DNA from 3 places in the Paenibacillus sonchi genome. Region 2 is predicted to be linked to each of the others. Evidence: riboswitches for the same ligand, from Rfam matches in the RefSeq annotation. Region 2 holds a riboswitch; each other region holds the start of a gene.
The links. Region 2 has a riboswitch for cyclic di-AMP ahead of JI735_RS08790 (resuscitation-promoting factor). Riboswitches for the same ligand answer to the same signal wherever they lie in the genome.
Positions count from the first base shown of each region.

Region 1: it holds a riboswitch for cyclic di-AMP, as region 2 does, so the genes downstream of both, JI735_RS12875 (NfeD family membrane protein) here and JI735_RS08790 (resuscitation-promoting factor) in region 2, are expected to answer to the same signal.
Region 3: it holds a riboswitch for cyclic di-AMP, as region 2 does, so the genes downstream of both, JI735_RS22180 (KamA family radical SAM protein) here and JI735_RS08790 (resuscitation-promoting factor) in region 2, are expected to answer to the same signal.

Region 1 is NZ_CP068595.1:2,817,052-2,823,141, forward strand. Features, by position in the region: gene JI735_RS12850 (response regulator transcription factor) at 1-46, shown strand, start outside; gene JI735_RS12855 (sensor histidine kinase) at 43-1,290, shown strand; gene JI735_RS12860 (ABC transporter ATP-binding protein) at 1,297-2,208, shown strand; gene JI735_RS12865 (ABC transporter permease) at 2,205-2,912, shown strand; gene JI735_RS12870 (ABC transporter permease) at 2,930-3,670, shown strand; cyclic di-AMP (ydaO/yuaA leader) riboswitch at 3,869-4,056, shown strand; gene JI735_RS12875 (NfeD family membrane protein) at 4,241-4,747, shown strand; gene JI735_RS12880 (flotillin family protein) at 4,776-6,090, shown strand, end outside.
Region 2 is NZ_CP068595.1:1,898,938-1,905,027, forward strand. Features, by position in the region: gene JI735_RS08775 (AbrB/MazE/SpoVT family DNA-binding domain-containing protein) at 225-479, opposite strand; gene JI735_RS08780 (HD domain-containing protein) at 787-2,070, shown strand; gene JI735_RS08785 (TatD family hydrolase) at 2,125-2,895, shown strand; cyclic di-AMP (ydaO/yuaA leader) riboswitch at 3,095-3,322, shown strand; gene JI735_RS08790 (resuscitation-promoting factor) at 3,611-4,771, shown strand; gene rnmV (ribonuclease M5) at 4,950-5,501, shown strand; gene rsmA (16S rRNA (adenine(1518)-N(6)/adenine(1519)-N(6))-dimethyltransferase RsmA) at 5,498-6,090, shown strand, end outside.
Region 3 is NZ_CP068595.1:4,994,564-5,000,653, reverse strand. Features, by position in the region: gene JI735_RS22185 (cation:proton antiporter) at 1-1,192, opposite strand, end outside; cyclic di-AMP (ydaO/yuaA leader) riboswitch at 1,242-1,386, shown strand; partial or broken gene JI735_RS22180 (KamA family radical SAM protein) at 1,578-2,235, shown strand; gene JI735_RS22175 (alpha/beta fold hydrolase) at 2,254-3,078, opposite strand; cyclic di-AMP (ydaO/yuaA leader) riboswitch at 3,086-3,243, opposite strand; gene mnhG (monovalent cation/H(+) antiporter subunit G) at 3,261-3,638, opposite strand; gene JI735_RS22165 (Na(+)/H(+) antiporter subunit F1) at 3,622-3,915, opposite strand; gene JI735_RS22160 (Na+/H+ antiporter subunit E) at 3,912-4,391, opposite strand; gene JI735_RS22155 (Na+/H+ antiporter subunit D) at 4,398-5,873, opposite strand; partial or broken gene JI735_RS22150 (Na(+)/H(+) antiporter subunit C) at 5,870-6,090, opposite strand, start outside.

The sequences.
Region 1 (6,090 bases), 920 kb from region 2:
AGGCTACAAATTTATTCCGGACCCCGTGCCGGGCGGACAAGTATGACAGGGGTTCTTCGTGTTGGTCTGCGGCTGCTGCTCTTTCTGCTGGCGCTGTTCGTAGGTGCTGTTGCCGTCTGGCTCGTCCTGTTTATTCTTTTTCTTTTTATGCGTGATCTGGTTCCATGGCTGAAGGGGTTTCGGTACATGCAGTTTCAAATCTGGAGCTTCCTGGCTGTGTGCTTGGCTGCCCTTGCCTTTTATCTGTGGAGCCTGATGAAGCCGGTTTTTTATATGCTGACCTGGCTGAAGCGGCTGGCGCAAGGCCACTATGACGAACCTTCGCGGAGCAATTGGCGCGGACGCCCCCTTTCCGGAAATCAGCTCAAGCTGCCTTATACGCTCTTTAGGGAAATCATCGGGCAGATGTCTATGTTGACCCTTGCGCTGCAGCGGACAGAGAAAGAAAGACGCGAATTGGATGAGAAGCGCAAAAGCTGGATTGCGGGTGTGCGGCATGATCTGAAAACCCCGCTGGCTTATATTCGCGGTTACAGCTCCATGATTGCGGCTGCCGACCAATATTCGTGGTCCACTGCGGAAATCATCCAGTTCGGCTCCTTAATGGAACAAAAGACGATCCAGGTTGAGCAGCTGATTGAAGATATGAATGCTTCCTACCAGCTGGACGGCAGCGAGGCCCCGCTCTCACGGGAGTCTACGGAGATGGCAAGGTTTATCCGGCAGATTGTTACCGATGTCGCCGATCATCCGCTGGCTGCACAGCATACCTTCGCCTTCAATACAGCCGGGGAGAAATGCCTGGATATCGACCAACGCATGATTCGGCGGGCGCTGCACAACCTGCTGTGGAATGCGGTGATTCACAATCCCGCGGGATGCCATATTGAAGCTGAAGTATACTGGGATCAGCACGGACTGACGGTTGAGATCCGCGACAATGGGACGGGAATCGATGCGGAGACGCTGGAGCGGCTGAATGCTGCTGAAGACGATGTGTTGTCGGCACGGGCCAGATTGGCGGGCTCCGGCCTGGGCATGGTGCTGGCAAAAGATTTTGTAACACGGCATGGCGGCACAATGACGGTACATAGCAAACTGCAGCAAGGAACACGTATCACCCTTTTTTTCTGTTTTGAAAGCAGGCCGGACCCATCTTTGGGGTGTTGGCCTGTTTTTTATTATATTGGAAATTATTGTGTGGGGGAATTTTACTTGATTTTTACTTTTCTTTACCCCGCTGCTACTTCCAGCGGCTATTATAGTCTCCATATTAAAGATATGAGGTGACAGGAGATGCCGCAACTTATAGTGGAGACCAAAGGGCTGACCCGCCGCTTCGGCGAACTGGTGTCGGTTAATGAAGTGAACCTGGAGGTTCCCAAGGGAAAGATCTACGGTTTTCTGGGGCCGAACGGTGCGGGAAAGACTACAACGATTAAAATGCTGCTGGGATTGCTCCGCGCAGATGCCGGGACGATCCGCATGTTTGGACAAGAGATGCCGGAGAACAGTCTGGACATTTTGCGCAAGGTAGGCTCTCTGGTAGAGAACCCGTCCTATTACGGGCATCTGACCGGGTACAAAAATTTGAAAATATTGAGCACACTGCTGAAGCTGCCTGACCGGCGCATCGGTGAGGTATTGGAAATTGTGCGGCTGACGTCAAGCGCGAACCGCAAAGTGAGCGGATATTCCCTTGGCATGAAGCAGCGGCTGGGCATCGCAGCAGCCCTGCTGCGGGGGCCGCAGCTGCTGATCCTGGATGAGCCGACCAACGGCCTGGACCCCGCGGGCATCCAGGAAATACGGCATCTGATGCTGTCGCTGGCCCATGATCAGGGGATGACGATCCTGCTGTCCAGCCATCTGCTGAGCGAGGTGGATACGATTGCAGATGAGATCGGGATTATCAGCAGCGGCCGGCTCGTCTATCAGGGGGCATTGGAATTGCTGGAGCGGCGGAGGGGCAAAGTGCTGGAATTTGCCGTGGAGCGCCCGGAGGAAGCACTGCGTACGCTATTGCTGCAAGGATTCATCGTGGAGCGGAAAGGCAATATGCTGTCGGTTGCGGCAGAGAATGCCAGTATGCCGCAGGCAGAATTGTTCAAGCTGCTGGGCCCATACGGGATTATGAATGCACGGGAACACAGCAAATCGCTGGAAGAGCTGTTCATGGAGCTGACCGGAAAGGGAGTAAGCTTATGATGTGGCGGGTCCTGCGGGCCGAAGGCATGCGGCTCAAACCGGCAGCCTGCTGGCTGCCGGTTATCAGCTCCGGGCTGTTCATCGCATTTATGGCGCTGGAATGGTACCTCTATTTCAAAGGTCCGGCAGGGGTATACGGCGTGTTTAATGTGATGTATATGTTTCTGGGTTTCGTGATGCTGCTGAACACCGCGTTGCTCGCTGGCATGATTGCCGGTGTGGAACACGAATCCAACAGCTGGAAGCAGCTGTTGACCCTGCCCATATCCCGTGCTGCTCTTTATTGGGCCAAGGCGTTGTGGGTTCTTGTCCTGCTGCTCTGTACTGCCTTGCTGATTATTGCCGGCCTGCTTCTGCTCTGGATCTGCTACACCTCCGAACCGCTGCCGTTCCAGTTCCTGATCAGGCAAATCGTGTACAGCTTTCTCGCCTCAGCAGCGGTGCTGGGGCTGCAGATGTGGCTGTCGGTCCAATTCTCGAACCAGGCCATTCCGATGTCCATTGGCTTATTGGGCGCTGTGTCCGGCCTGTTCATCGCGCGGGACAGCAGTGCAGCATTGTGGACCTGGGTGTGGCCATGGGCCTATCCGACCCTGTCCAGTCCGTTCATGGCGCATCCCGGGAGGTGGATTGGCATTAGCGCAGGCCTGGGAGCGATGCTGCTGGCCGCCGGGACCCTGCATTTCAAAAACAAACAATTCTGATTAACAGAGGTGTGATTATGGAATTTTTGATGAAAGCCGAACGAATGAAGCTGCAGTATCCCGTCATCTTCATCCTGTTCCTTATCGGTGCGGTTGGAACGGTGATGCTCGGAATCAATAGTTTAGATTCAGAGAATTTTGCCGGTTTCTATGTGCGCGGCTGGAAAACCTTCTATCTGCATATGGCCAGCTTTCACGGCTTGTTTTTATATCCGCTTTATGCCGGGGTGCTGGCTTCTTTTATCTGCCGTTATGAGCATATTAACGGGGGCTGGAAACAGCTGTTTTGCCTGCCCATTCCCCGTTCCCGTGTCTATTATGCCAAATTGGGGACGCTGATGCTGCTGTTGGGTTTAATTCAACTGCTTTTTGCCGGCTCTTATCTGCTCGCGGGAGAACTGCTTCACTTGGGGAATGATTTGGATGTTACCGAATTGATCACCGGTACGGTTGGGGGCTGGCTGGCTATCCTGCCGTTTGCGGCGCTGCAGTTATGGGTGTCCATGCGCTTGAAGTCGTTTGTGTCCTCTCTGATTTTATCGGCTTCGATTGTGATAGCCAATATTGTGCTTACCGGGCTCCATGCTTCGATCGGTGCCTGGTTCCCCTCCACAACGGCCTATTACGCAATGTACCCAAGAGGAACCGCTTTGTCGCCCCGGCTGGATGTGATCCCGTTCATTCTCATTGTGGCCGCCACCTCTGCTGCGTACATCTGGGCGGGCCGCCGTTCGCTTGTGCGTGGGGCTCGGCTATAGAGAAGTGTTGAGGTGCCTCACTGCTTTCGAGAAATGGAGCAAAATAGAGTAAATCACCGGCCGCTTAAGAGCGAAACCCAAGAATGCGCCTTCATTCGTGAAGTGGTGGCATTTTTGGCTTCTTTTGTCACAGGAAACGTTTTACATTAAACGGCTACAGGCGTAAGATTCAAATCAGCAACCGAATGAAATATAACTGTTCTCAAATGGCTGAATTCCGGTACTGGGAACGGGGGAACCAATGGTGAATGCGGCTTTTGCTGGGATAGCTTCCGCTCACCTGGGGTGAATCCTTGCAGCGTGCTGACAAGCCGCTTCTTGCAGGGTAGGGCAATCTCGCTGCCCGAATCCGTCAGCTAACCCCGTAAGCCTCGAAGAGAGAGGATGAGCGCCATGATCGATTAACCGACCACGGAGAGCCCTGCCGCTTCTGTGGTCTTTTTGCTGTGCAGGCGATCTGCATGAGAAACTAAAAATCGTATAACAACGATATTTAGAGTATTTTGATACGATCTAAACTGCTTAAAAGGAGGGATAGTTATCGTTACTGTATTTATCGTGTGCTTCTGGGTGGGACTATTGCTCCTCCTCAGCGGCGGATTTCATGGGCATGGCCTGGCGGGCCATCTGCATGCGGGAGGCGGCGATGCTGGTGGTCCGGGCTTTGTGCCTATACTCCCTCTGATGGTGTTTGTCACGGTCTGGGGCGGCACTGGTTATGTGCTTACCCGGTTCAGCGGAATAAATATGCTTGCCGTGTTGCTGATCGGCACCGTGGTTGCCTTGCTGGTCGGCTGTCTGATGTATGCGGTGCTGGCCCGGGTGATGACCCGGTACGATAACAGCATGAATGAATTGGATTATGAGCAGGCGGGGCAGCTCGGGTATATCAGCATTCCTGCAGCGGATGGAGCAGTTGGAGAAATGAAATATGTGCTGCACGGAACGATGCGCTCCATTGGTGTGCGGGCAGAGCCCGGGCAGCAGCTCGCCAAGGGCGACAGGGTGATTATTTTAAAGGTGGAAAAAGGAATGGCGTCTGTAACCCTCTTCGAGAGGGAAAGCGGACAATTATAAATAACGGGGAGTGTCGAACCGGATGGTTATGCTCTATTTAATCTCGGGAATTGTTGTTGTTATTCTCCTGGCTTTGTTCAGTATCGTGAACGCTTATAAAAAAGTTCCGCCCAATCAGGCGATGATAGTCTACGGCCTCGGCGGAAAAAGAGTGGTTCAGGGCGGCGGGACGTTCGTCATCCCCGGCTTCCAGAACAATAAGACCATCTCCATGATGCTGATGAGCTTCGATGTCATCCCGGCGCAGGCGATGTTCTCCCAGCAGGGCATCAAGCTCAACCTGGAGGCGGTGGCCCAGATTAAGATAAAAAGCGATCCAACCGCTATTCTGACGGCCAGTGAGCAGTTTATCGACCGGCCGGAAGAGGACCGCGAGACGATTATCCTGCATTCGGTGGAAGGCCATTTGCGCGGCTTGATCGGACAATTGACAGTGGAATCCATTCTAAAAACTCCTGACGAAATCAACAGCAAGATGCGGGAGACCTGCTCGGAAGACCTCGACAAGATGGGGCTTGAGGTAGTCAGCTTCACCATTAAGAAAATTACGGATGACAAAGGGTATATCGACAACATGGGGGTTCCGGAAATTGAGCGCATCCGCCGCGATGCCAGCATCGCCAAGGCAGAAGCGGAACGCGATATCCAGATCAAGCAAGCTGAGGCGGAGAAGGAATCCTCGATTGCCAAAGCCAATGCGCATCAGGCCACCATCGAAGCGGGAACCGCCGCCCGCGCCAAGGAATCTCAGTTCGAGAAGGAATTGAACATTAAGCAGGCGGACTTTAAGCTGGAGACAGAAGTGAAGAAAGCCCAGGCGGATCTTGCGTACGAATTGCAGCAGAACAAAATCAAGCAGTCGCTGGTTACCGAGCAGGTCAAGATCACGCAGATGGAAGCGGAGGCTAACCGGACTGTCCGGGAAATTGAAGTGGAGCTGAGACAGAAGGAGCTGGAGGCAACGGTGATCAAGCCGGCCCAGGCGGAGAACCAGGCTACGATTATGAGAGCGGAAGCGGCCAAGCAGCGGCAAATTCTTGAAGCGGAGGCAGAGGCGGCCACGACGACCAAGCGGGGGCTGGCCACAGCAGAAGCCGAGCTGGCGAAGGGGAGAGCCAACGCGGAAATTGTACAATTGGCTGGAGCGGCGGAAGCGGGAGCGCTGGAGAAGAAAGCCGAGGCGTACAAACAGTTCACGCAAGCTGCGCTTACAGTGGAATTCCTGAAGGTCCTGCCGGAATTGGCCGAGAAAATCGCCTCTCCGCTGGCCAAGGTCGATAAGATTACAGTGATTTCCCAGGATGGAGCTTCATCCGGCGTGAACAAAATTACCAGCGATATCG
Region 2 (6,090 bases):
AAAGAGGGTCGGTCCGCCGCCAACCGCTGCTTCCTTACGCGTACCCTCACAGTTAGACAAGCTTCCGGGTGTCCAGAGGGCGGGAGCCCTTGGGGCCCTCCCTGTAGGGAGGGTTTGGGAGGGTAAAAAGCATAAAAAATACCCCCCGCAAACACGGGAGGCCAAGGAGATATAAAAAGGTTAGAATTAACAATTGGATTAGTTCTTATTATAACCGATTTGTTTTAATTTGTCACAGGGGTAGGGATGGCGGAAATACAATCGTGACAAACAATTTTTCCTTTGAAGTAGGTTACATTCTCAGCATTGCCGCAGAAGATGCAAGCAGGCTCGTATTTTTTAAGCATGATCCGCTCACCGTCCACGTAAATTTCGAGCGCATCTTTTTCTCCAATGCCCAGTGTGCGGCGCAATTCGATTGGAATAACAACCCGTCCTAGCTCGTCGACTTTTCTTACAATTCCTGTTGATTTCATCATTTCAATCGTTGCTCCTCTCAATGTTCAAAAGCGTCATTATTCGACATTGTTCACCGTTTTATGATACTTATAATACCAACCATTCCCAAAACAGTCAACCTTTTTTGTGGTTAATTTTCAGGGGATTTTGAAAAAAAACTTTTGTAGCGCTTATAATCAACTCAAATGACAAGAGAAATACCTAAAAAGGAATTTGTCGATTTGTAAATCGTTAAAACGTCATTATTCGACAAAGTACGACAACATATACTATTATACCCCTTATTTCAGCCGATTCCTAATCCTATTATTTGAAGGAGTTGATCTTATGAAGCAGCTGTTGACGGAAGAAAAGGTTTTTAAAGACCCGGTTCACAATTATATTCATGTCCAGGACACGATGATCTGGCGATTAATCAATACCAGGGAATTTCAGCGTCTGCGGCGGATCCGCCAGCTCGGCACCTCCTACCTGACTTTTCATGGGGCGGAGCACAGCCGTTTTTCCCATTCATTGGGCGTTTATGAAATTACCAGAAGAATCATCTCCCAATTTGAGCGAAGCGGTTATAAGGATTGGATGCCGGAGGAAAGTCTGCTGACTTTATGTGCAGCACTGCTGCATGATTTGGGACATGGCCCTTTCTCCCATTCTATAGAAGAAGCTTTTGAAATGAATCATGAGGACTGGACCTGCAGAATTATACAGGAGAACACGGAAATTACAGCGATTTTACGCGAAGTAGGCGAGGATTTCCCGCAAAAGGTTGCATCTGTGATTGCCAAAACGTATGAACATGAGATTGTTGTCAACCTGGTGTCAGGCCCTCTGGATGCGGATCGGATGGATTATTTGCTGCGGGATGCGTATTATACCGGGGTGAATTATGGGACCATCGATATTGACCGTATTTTGCGAATGCTGCGGCCCTATAATGGCCGTGTTGTCGTAAAAGAATCGGGTATGCATGCCATTGAGGATTACTTAATGTCACGTTACCAGATGTATTGGCAGGTTTATTTCCATCCGGTTACACGCAGCTCGGAAATTATTTTAAGGCAGATTTTCCGGAGGGCGAAAGAGCTTTTCCAGGAAGGCTACTCATTCCGTTTTATGATCAACCCGCTCAGCGATTTGTTCGGCGGAGAGATCAATGTAGAACAATATTTACTCCTGGACGAGGCCCTGGTCCAAACGGCCTTCATGCAGTGGACGCTGGAAGACGATGAAATACTGACTAACTTGTGCAGCCGTTTTATTCATCGTAAACTGTATAAATATGTGGAGATGGATCATCTCGATTCAGAGACCATTGACGAAATCCGCCGCAGTTTTGCCGGTGCCGGACTGCATCCGGATTACGACCTGGAAATCGATTATCCGACAGATCTGCCCTACGATGTGTTCCGTCCGGGAGAGGGCTTTGACAGCAAGCAGATTTTGCTGCTTGACCGCCATGACAAGCTGCGCGAAATCTCTGAGGTATCTGATATTGTGCGTTCGATCAGCGGTATCCACCGCGGCAGATACCACCTGTACTTTCCGCAGGATAAGCTGCAGAAGGCACTTACCCGGCTGCCTGTTTCCATTGGCGGGATCTTTGCAAAATAATACAAAAATTTCTGGAATTCATCATAGAAATTAAGCCTGAAAGGATGTTGTTGCATGCGCTTGTTCGACACACATACTCATCTGGATGCCCCACAATTCGACGAGGATCGTGCGGAGGTCATTGCCCGCGCGTTAGAGGCTGGAGTCAGCAAGATGATTAACATTGGATTTAACCGGGAAACGATTCCAACGACAATGAAATTGGCGGAGACGTATGATTATATTTATGCAGCTGTCGGCTGGCATCCCGTAGACGCTATTGACATGAAAGAGGGGGATATGGACTGGATCGCTTCCCTGTGCAGCCATAAAAAGGTGGTGGCCATTGGAGAAATCGGACTGGATTATTATTGGGATACTTCCCCAAAAGAGGTACAGCACGAGGTATTCCGCAAACAGATCGGTTTGGCCCGTGAACTAAAAATGCCTATCTGTATTCATAACCGGGATGCCCACGAGGATGTAGTGCGGATCTTGCGCGAAGAGAAGGCGAATGAAATCGGCGGGGTTATGCATTCCTTCTCCGGGAGCTGGGAAACGGCCAAAATGTGCCTTGATTTAGGCTTTCATTTGTCCTTCGGGGGACCTGTAACTTTTAAGAATGCGAGGGTGCCAAAAGAGGTGCTGGCCCAGACTCCAATGGACCGGCTTTTGATCGAAACGGACTCTCCATATCTGACGCCGCACCCCTTCCGGGGGAAGCGAAATGAGAGTGCCTATGTGAAGCTTGTGGCTGAGGCTGCTGCGGAAATAAAAGGGATTGATTTACAGGAATTAGCTGAAATTACGTATGCGAACGCCCTGGAACGATTTGGGATTGTCTGAAAACGGGAGTAAAAGCGGTGAAAAAAGAAGTATAGCCGATATATTAAACTTTTTTAACATAGAAACAGCTGATTATTACAATATTTTAATCATTTTTTTGCGTAAACGTGGTTGAATGCTCCTTTACAACATGCATCAAAACAGGATATCATCTTTTCAGTGAAGTGAGCTGTTGTTATTGTGACAGTCACCAAATTCATGGATCGTCTCGCTGAGTCTCCGTATGGAGAACGGGGGAACCAATAATGCTCTGCCGCATGTCCGTACATGAGTACAACACAGAAATGCCGCAGACGTTATTTGATTTCTTTACGTGGTCTTTGGGGTGAATTTGAGGGCAACCGCCGTGAGCGGGTGACCTGAGATAGGGCGTCTCTCTTATGCCCGAACCCGACAGCTAACCCCGTAAGCGTAAGTAAGAGAGGAAACCTCGTGCATAAACATTCCCGCGTATTCTGACACCGGAGAGCCACGAAAGAGTCCTCTGTGAACTCTTTCGGGCTTTTTTTGTTTTTGAATAATGCGAATGTTCCCGGCATACTGTTATATAACAGGTATCTGGAGCAGTTATGCCGAGCAGGCGATCCATGAGCAGGAAACGCTAAAGCAATGCGGGCGTATCCTGTGTAATCTCAAACCTAGTTTCGTCAGAAGTGATGAAGTCACCTTTGTTATACAACTTGGACGACGGGGCTATGTAAGGAGGATGGAGAGAGTGGGCGTATTCCAACCAGAAGTATCCCATGATTCGCAATCATCCAGCAGGTCTTTCGCATTTCGGTGGAAGCAAGTGAATCCTCGCATACTTTCGCTTGCAGGCGCGGCCTCAATTATTATCGCGCTGGTAATTCTGCTGTACGTACACGGTCGAAGCATTAAAGAAATAACTTTAGTAATAGACGGGAAGGTACAAACGCTGGAGACGCGGGACGCGCTGCTCAGCGATGTGCTGGCAAAGGAACAAATTTCGCTGCAGCCGCATGATGCTTTATCTATTGGCCTTAGTGATGAAATAAAGGACGGAGACCGTGTCGTCATCAACCGTACGCAGGCGATTAAGATCACTACGGACGGGACCACCAAAACGTTGTACACGACCGAAGATACACTCGGTCAGGCGATTGACAAACTGGGCATTGGCCTGGAAAGCTATGACAAGATTTACCCTTCGCTAGGCACCGCAGTTTCTGCAGACATGGAAGTCAAAATTGTCCGGATCAACAAGCAAGTGGTACAACGGACAACAGCTTTGCCTTTCCGTGTCATTAAGACCGCAGACCCCTCCCTGACCAAGGGAACCGTAAGAGTTGCACAAGCGGGCAAGCCGGGCGTAATGATCCAGCACATCGAGAAAATCTACCAAGATGGCGAGCTGGCATCCATGCGTATGGTTGGCAAGGAAGTGCAGACGGTCACCAAAGACAAGATCATTGCCATTGGTACCAAACCGCTTCCAAAACCTGTTGTAGCCACTACTGCGACTTCTAAATCAGCAACGACTTCTAAAACATCCAAAGTGAGCGCAAAAAGCAACAATGTTGCCAGTAAAGCAGGCGTAGATTTTGAGTACAAGAAAATGATCAGAAATGTATCCATGACGGCTTATTCATCGGAAGAGCCGGGTATTGGTACCCGTACGGCTTCCGGCACACGCGTAACGGAAGGGCGGACCATTGCTGTGGATCCGAGCGTAATCCCTATCGGCTGGTGGGTGTACATTGAGGGACTTGGGTTTCGCCGTGCAGAGGATACCGGCGGTGCCATTAAAGGCAACAAGGTGGATGTGTATTATGAATCACTGAGCCATGCCCGTAACTTTGGCCGGAAATCACGCACGATCTATGTGATAGGGCCTGTGAAGCCAGAACTGAACTAAGTGGCGGCTGCTTTGCAAATTAGCGGTATATAAGATATAGTGAGGGTAGCACTTAAGGAATTCTCAGAAATCTGAGCGTGGAATTACAGAGCTGCCGCTCATCACTTATACATTCTTTAGCCAAAAAGAAGGGGAGCGAATCCTCTTCTTTTTGCGTTGCAGAGTAAGGAGTACAAAAATGATCAAGGAATTAATCGTTGTGGAAGGCAAAAGCGACACCGTTGCCATAAAGCGGGCTGTAGAAGCCGATACTATCGAGACCGGCGGATCGGCAGTCGACCGCAAGGTCATCGCCAAGATTGCGCTCGCTATGGAACGCAGAGGGGTTATAATCCTTACGGATCCTGATCATGCGGGCGAACGCATCCGGAAGATTGTCTCTTCCAAGGTGCCGGGCTGCAAACATGCGTTCATTCCCGAAAAGGATGCTACCCGGAAAGGTGACATAGGAGTGGAAAATGCCTCCCCGGAGGCAATCCGCCATGCGCTTGAGCGTGTGCACACCTCCTTTGAGGGGGCCCCGGCCCTGATTGGGATGGAAGACCTGATGGCTGCGGGGATGATGGTGCATCCACGGGCGGCAGAGCGGAGAATGGCGCTTGGCAATCTGCTCGGGATCGGCTACTGCAACGGCAAGCAATTATATAAGCGGCTGGCGATGTTTGGCATTACACGGGAGGAATTTTCGATTGCTCTCGCGCAAATTGATCAGGGAGGCATTACCTCATGAGCGGGAACAACAATATCTCATCCCCGGCACGCACCAAGGAAATTATTCAGCGGTACGGGTTCTCATTCAAGAAAAGCCTGGGCCAGAACTTTCTGATTGACCAGAATATTCTGGACAAGATTGTGGATGCTGCAGGCCTGGATCAGGCCGCCGGTGCATTGGAGATCGGCCCCGGTATTGGTGCCTTGACCGAAAGGCTGGCCATTGTAGCCGGAGCTGTAACGGCAGTGGAGATCGACCAGAGGCTGATTCCGATTCTGCGGGATGTTCTGGCCTCTTATCCGCATGTGAAAATCCGTAACGATGATGTGCTGAAGGTGAACTTGCGGGAACTGTTTGCCGAGGATTTTGCCGCAGTCGAGCGAGTCAGTGTAGTGGCCAATTTGCCTTATTATGTGACCACACCTATACTCATGAAGCTGCTGGAAGAGAAGCTGCCCCTGGATAACATCGTTGTAATGATCCAGAAGGAGGTTGCTGAACGTATGGCAGCCTCCCCGGGCGGCAAGGAATATGGCAGTCTCAGCATCGCCGTGCAGTACTACAGCGAACCTGAACTGGTCTGTATCGTACCGCGTACGGTATTCAT
Region 3 (6,090 bases), 3.1 Mb from region 2:
TCACCAGCGGCTTGATCGACAAGCCTTGCACCAGAAGTGAGAACAGGACCACGCTGAACGTCAGCACCAAGATGTCCTGCCTCCCTTCAAAAGACATGGGCAGACTTAAGGCGAGCGCAATCGACAGGCTTCCCTTCAATCCGCCCCAATTCAGCACTGCCTTCCAGGAGCCGGGGAAATTCTTCAAGAACGCAAGACTTGAGTAGAGTGCGATGGTTCTGCCAAGTAATACGATAACAATCGCAGCCAGCATCAGCCACCATTTGTCCGAGAAATCAATATTTTTAATTTCCAGCCCAATCATCAGGAAGATCAAGGAATTCGCCACGAGGGTGATCACATCCCAAAAGGAATTAATGTTCGTCTTCGTAGTTTCGGACATGCCGATCCGTGCTCCATAATTGCCGAAGATCAACCCGCTAACGGCAACCGCTATAACTCCGGAGACATGGAAGTGCTCTGAAATGAAGTAGCTCCCAAAAAACAGCAGCATGGAAAAACCAATCTCCAGCGGAAAATCATCATACAGGCGGATCAGCTGTGAGAACAAATAACCCATAATGGCACCAACCAGGATGCCCCCGAGCGCAAACTTCAGAAACAGCAGAATACCGCTGCCGATTCCCGCCCATCCCATTTCCATGTATGAGAGCAGGTACACAGAGGAAATCTGGAACAGTACAACAGCAATACCGTCATTGAAAAGAGACTCCCCTTCAATGATGGTTACCACATTTTTGGGCACACCGAGAGATTTGAAGATGGATATGACGCTTATCGGGTCTGTTGCGCTCATCAGCGCCGCAAATGTAAAGGATACAATCAAGGGCAGTCCCAAGCCGAAATATACCGCAAGACCGATAATCAGAAATGACAGCAGCGTTCCGCCAAAAGCCAAAGCAAGCACCGGTTTGCTCTGTTCTTTCAAATGCGAAAAGGGCAGCTTCAGTGTGGCGTCACCCAAAAGGATCGGCAGGAATAAAGAAATGATAATTGCTTGAAACACATGCGACTGTGTGATAAAAACCTCCGCCTCCTCCAAGACGGGAATATGCACAAAACCCAGCAGCAGTCCAACCACTACCAGTGCAATGGAATATGGCTGGTTAAGCTTTTTGGCAACCGCTATAACGCCCATGGATACAGCAAGCAGGATTAGAACCTGAATGAAGATTTCATCGAAATGATTCATTTGTCACCTCAGCTATTGAATTTTGACTTTAACAAACTTTATAGAGTATACTCTAACAGCGCTTAATTCCCAGCATTTTCAGCTGGAAAGCGGGGGAACCAGTCAATTGGGGCGAATCATTAAGCATCAGAATGTTAGGGTACCATCTTACCCGAGTCCGTCAGCTAACCTCGTCAGTAGTGGACGGGTCTGCTTTTTTAGTTATTTCACATAACCAGAGACCCTTGTTAAGGGTCTCTTTTTGTGCTTTTCAGACCCTGCTGGCTGCAGTTTGGCTTTTGACACGATTCCCCCTTCTTATCACTAAATAAGACTAGGGAGAGATGTACATGCAAAAGGTAAAGTACATAACGGATATCAGCAAGATTGCTAAGCTGTCAGATCTGAGCATGTCAAGATTATCCGTCTCGGCTCCAAAATCCCCGTCTTCAATCCCATGCGCATTTATGAGGATGAGGATTTCCTGAATATCATTCGGACTTACTCGACTGAAGAACACCGGATCTATGTAATGGCGCATATTAATCATCCCCATGAAATCACAGCCGAAGCCCGCAAAGCATTTCAAGCCCTTCACCATGCCGGTGCCATTGTCGTCAATCAAACCCCTGTCCTGAAAGGAATCAATGATGACCCGGAAGTTCTCGGAGAACTGCTCCGTCTATCCTGGGCCGGAGTCACTCCCTATTATTTCTTCGTTAACCGGCCAGTCGCCGGCAACCGGGAGTTTGTTCTCCCCCTTGAACGTGTCTATCGCATTGTTGAGCAAGCCAAATCACGAACCTCCGGTCTGGGCAAAAGAGTGCGGCTGGCCATGAGCCATTCCTCCGGAAAAATAGAGATTCTGGCGATTGATCAAGGCAAGGCGTATCTCAAGTATCACCAATCCAGAGACGGGGAATACGGCAAGTTCATGATTCTGGACTGTCCGGTGGTTCGATGATTTGCCCGGCAAAGAGGAGCACTGGAACAGACCTGTGCAGGCAACAGGCATGTTTTCGGCTTCCGAGGATCTATTGCTGCAAGCTGCCCTTTCTGACTGATGGCTCAGCAGGGCGGTATCATCCGCCCTCCAGCCCGTCGCCCCGCTGATGAATGGCATGCTGGTCGATCAGGAAATTTAACAGCAGGCGGTTAAAAAGCTGCGGCTGGCACAGATGGCTGGGGTACATGGCATCATCCAGCACCACCAGCTGCGCCGAAGGCAGCATGGAGGCGTTCTTGCTCGCCTGCGCCAGCCTCCACTCATTCTGGCTTCCGGTTACACACAGCACAGGAACCTGCAGCTTGGCCGCATAGGCAAGAATATCAATCTGGCGCAGGGCAATCCGCTGTTTGATCCCTTCGGTTGGCCGTTTATGCAGCAGCTCATTCCGGAGGATATGATAAGCGGGCAGCCATTTGTTATAGGCGATTCTCAGGGAGCGCAGAAGCAGCTCAGGCGGCAAATAATACGATATCCATGAGCATCTCTCGACAATTCCCCATAACCGGTTATTTAACGTGGAATCATGTCCGTTCGAACAGTTGTCCACCAGCACCAGCGCACGTACCAGCTCCGGGTTCTGCACAGCGAATTTCTGGGCCAGCACACCCCCGCCGGAGCTTGCGACGAGAATCACGCTCAGCAGCCTCAGACGGCGGAGCAGCTCCTTCAGATCCTCACACTGGGTATCCAGAATGCGGTGAACCTCGACATCCATTTTTCCGGACAACCCGTTCCCTCTCAGATCCAGAACAATCACTTGAACACGGTCACGAAAATACTCAATTTGCGGCTCAAACAGATGATGCGAGGTCAGGTGATCATGAATAAAAACAACCGGCACCCCTGTACCATAGGTTTCGTAGTAGATAGTAGTTCCATTTAGTTGAATTTGCGGCAATCCATTCGTCTCCTCTCTTCTACGCTTACGGGGTTAGCTGACGGATTCGGGCCTGAAGAGTAGCCCTACTCGAATGTTCGAGATTCACCCCTTGGCATGCCAGTTGCAAAACTGCACACGCGGTGGTTCCCCCGCTTCTTTTACAGAATTCAGCGAAAAAGACAATATTCTTTAGTTTACTATTATTTATACTGTGAATCATTCTCCTTCGTCTCATTCTTTTCCAGCACCGGCTTCAGATCATCCTGCACGCTGCCCTTCCATAATGGCACACCCGAGCGGTAAGCCGACCGGCCATTCAGATGCCCTGCAACCGGAGAAGTGATGAAGACGAATACAATCGCGAGCAGCAGCTTGATGCTGACTATGTCTATATAGAAGTAAAAAAACAGAAAGGCTCCTGTCAGCACACACAATACACCCAGTGTAGCACTTTTGGTGGCGGCATGGGAACGTAAATAGACATCCGGCAGCCGGACCAGTCCAAACGCGCCAAGCCCGCAAAACAATGCGCCCAGCAATACCAGTATCACAATTAGCAGCTCACCGATCAAGCTTATCACCTCCATGCTCCATAACCGTGTCTCTTTCAATATATCTGGCTAATGCCGTAGTCCCGATAAACGTCAGAATTCCGATTACAAGGACAATTTCGAAATAATCCTCTGTCTTCTGCCGCATGCTCAGTACCGCGACCACCGCCAGCAGATTGATGCCGATGGTGTCCAGCGCAGCAATCCGGTCTGAACGGGTTGGGCCTTGAATCAGCCTGTACAGGCAGGCCAGCATGGCCAGTGCCAGGATCGTCAGTGAAATATTAAGAAGTATCGGAATCATTGCCGGGTCACCTCCATAATCGCTTTTTCAAAGGTTCCCTCGATCTGGCGGGAGAGCTGGCCGGCGTCCTCAATATCCATAGCGTGAATATAGAGGGTCCGGCCGCTTCCCGACACCTCCAGCGTTAGCGTCCCCGGTGTCAGACAGATGAGGCATGAGAGCAGGGTGACCTCAAAATCGGATCGAAGTGCGGTTTCATAGGCGAAGATGCCCGGACGAACGGTCAGTCTGGGACGAATAATTTGCCGGATGACCGCAAAGCTGGACCAGACCAGTTCCCGCAGAAACAGTGCCAGCAGCTTCACTATGGACCACACGCGGTTCAAATAAAGCGGCTCAGGAAGGAACTTGTGCAGCACCATCAGAATTCCGCTTCCCAGCAGATAGCCGATTACAAAGCTTGAGCCTGACCCGTCGCCGCTCAGCATCATCCACAGAAACGCAGTCATCAGGTTTAATAAGATTTGAACAGCCATCTTCATCTACTCCTTCAATACAGCTTCAATGTAAAGCCGGGGCGAACCAAGCACTTCCCCCGCCTGTGATACATAGGTATTCACCCGCTCTGCTCCAAGGCCCATCAGGATGACCAGAACGAGGAGTCCGGCAGCCACCGCCGTCCCGCTTTTTAGTTTAACCTTGGGCGGTTCCGTGTCCGGCATATTGCCCCAGAAGGCAAGTCTGAACACCTTGATCAGCGAGTACAGCACGAGCAGGCTAGAACCCAGTCCGATGAGGGATAACGTCAGCATTCCAGCATCCAGTCCTCCCCGGATGATCAGCACTTTACCGGGAAATCCGCTGAATGGGGGGATGCCGGCAAGTGCCAGTGCCAGTGCGAAAAAGCTCCAGCCCAGCAGCGGGTAACGTTTGATCAGCCCTCCCATGTGCTCAAGCCGATCCGTACCCGCAGCGGCAATCATTAACCCTCCGAGAATGAACATAAGGGCCTTGCCCAGCATATCGTGCAATAGATAAAAAACAGCTCCATCCAGTGCATCCGGTGTTCCCGCAGACAATCCGAAGGCGACAAAACCCACACTGACAATGACATTGTAGTTGAGGATGCGCGGGATATCATTGTATGCAACGGCACCCAGTGAGCCGAGAATCATCGTAGCCGCCGCCATCCAGGCGATCCAGCCATTCGTGAAATCAGGATCTTCGGCAAAGATAAGCGTAAAAGTTCTTATAATGGCGTACAGCCCCACTTTGGTAAGCAGCGCCCCGAACAAGGCCCGGACTGCTGCCGGCGGCGCACTGTAGGAGCCGGGGAGCCAGAAGAACAGGAACAGCCCGGCCTTTAGAGCAAAGACGATCAGAAACAGCACAGCGATCACATTAAGAACACCGCCCTGCCCTGCCTCGTGAATACGCTGGGACAGGTGAGCCATATTCAGTGTGCCCACCGCTGCATACAGGTAAGCAACTGCTGCTACAAACAGCGTTGAGGACACAATGTTAATCAGCAGATACTTAGAGGTTTCCCGGAGCTGCAACCTGATTCCACCCAGGGATATCAGCGCGTAGGACGAGATTAGCATCACTTCAAAGAACACGAACAGATTGAAGATGTCTCCGGTCAGAAAAGAACCGTATACGCCCACAAGCAGAAAATGAAAAAAGGTATAGTAATAAAATTTTTCCCGCTCCGCACCGATGCTGGTGAAGGAATACAGCAGAATCCCCAGGCTCACCACCGACGCCGTCAATACCAGCAGTGCTGCAAACATGTCTCCTACAAACACAATGCCATAAGGCGGAGCCCAGCCCCCCATGTGCAAGGTTTGTATGCCCTCATGATGGATGCGCGCGGCCAGTATAACCGACACAACAAGATTCAGAATTCCGCCCAGTGTGCTTATCCACCGCTGCACCAGCACCTGCTCTTTCAGAAACATCAATAGAACAGCCGTACACAGGGGAATCAGAACCGGCATGACCAAGAGATTATTCATTGCTCCTCCTCCCGGACGTTATCCAATTCATCGGTCCCGTGAGCCTGGTACGCACGATAGGCCAGTACGAAGAAGAACGCGGTAACCCCGAAGCTGATCACGATGGACGTCAGAATCAGCGCCTGCGGCAGCGGGTCCACATAGGCATCCGCCTTGCCGCCTAATACTGGTGCTGCCCCTTTTTTTAGTCCGGCCATAGTCAGGAGAAGCAGATGGA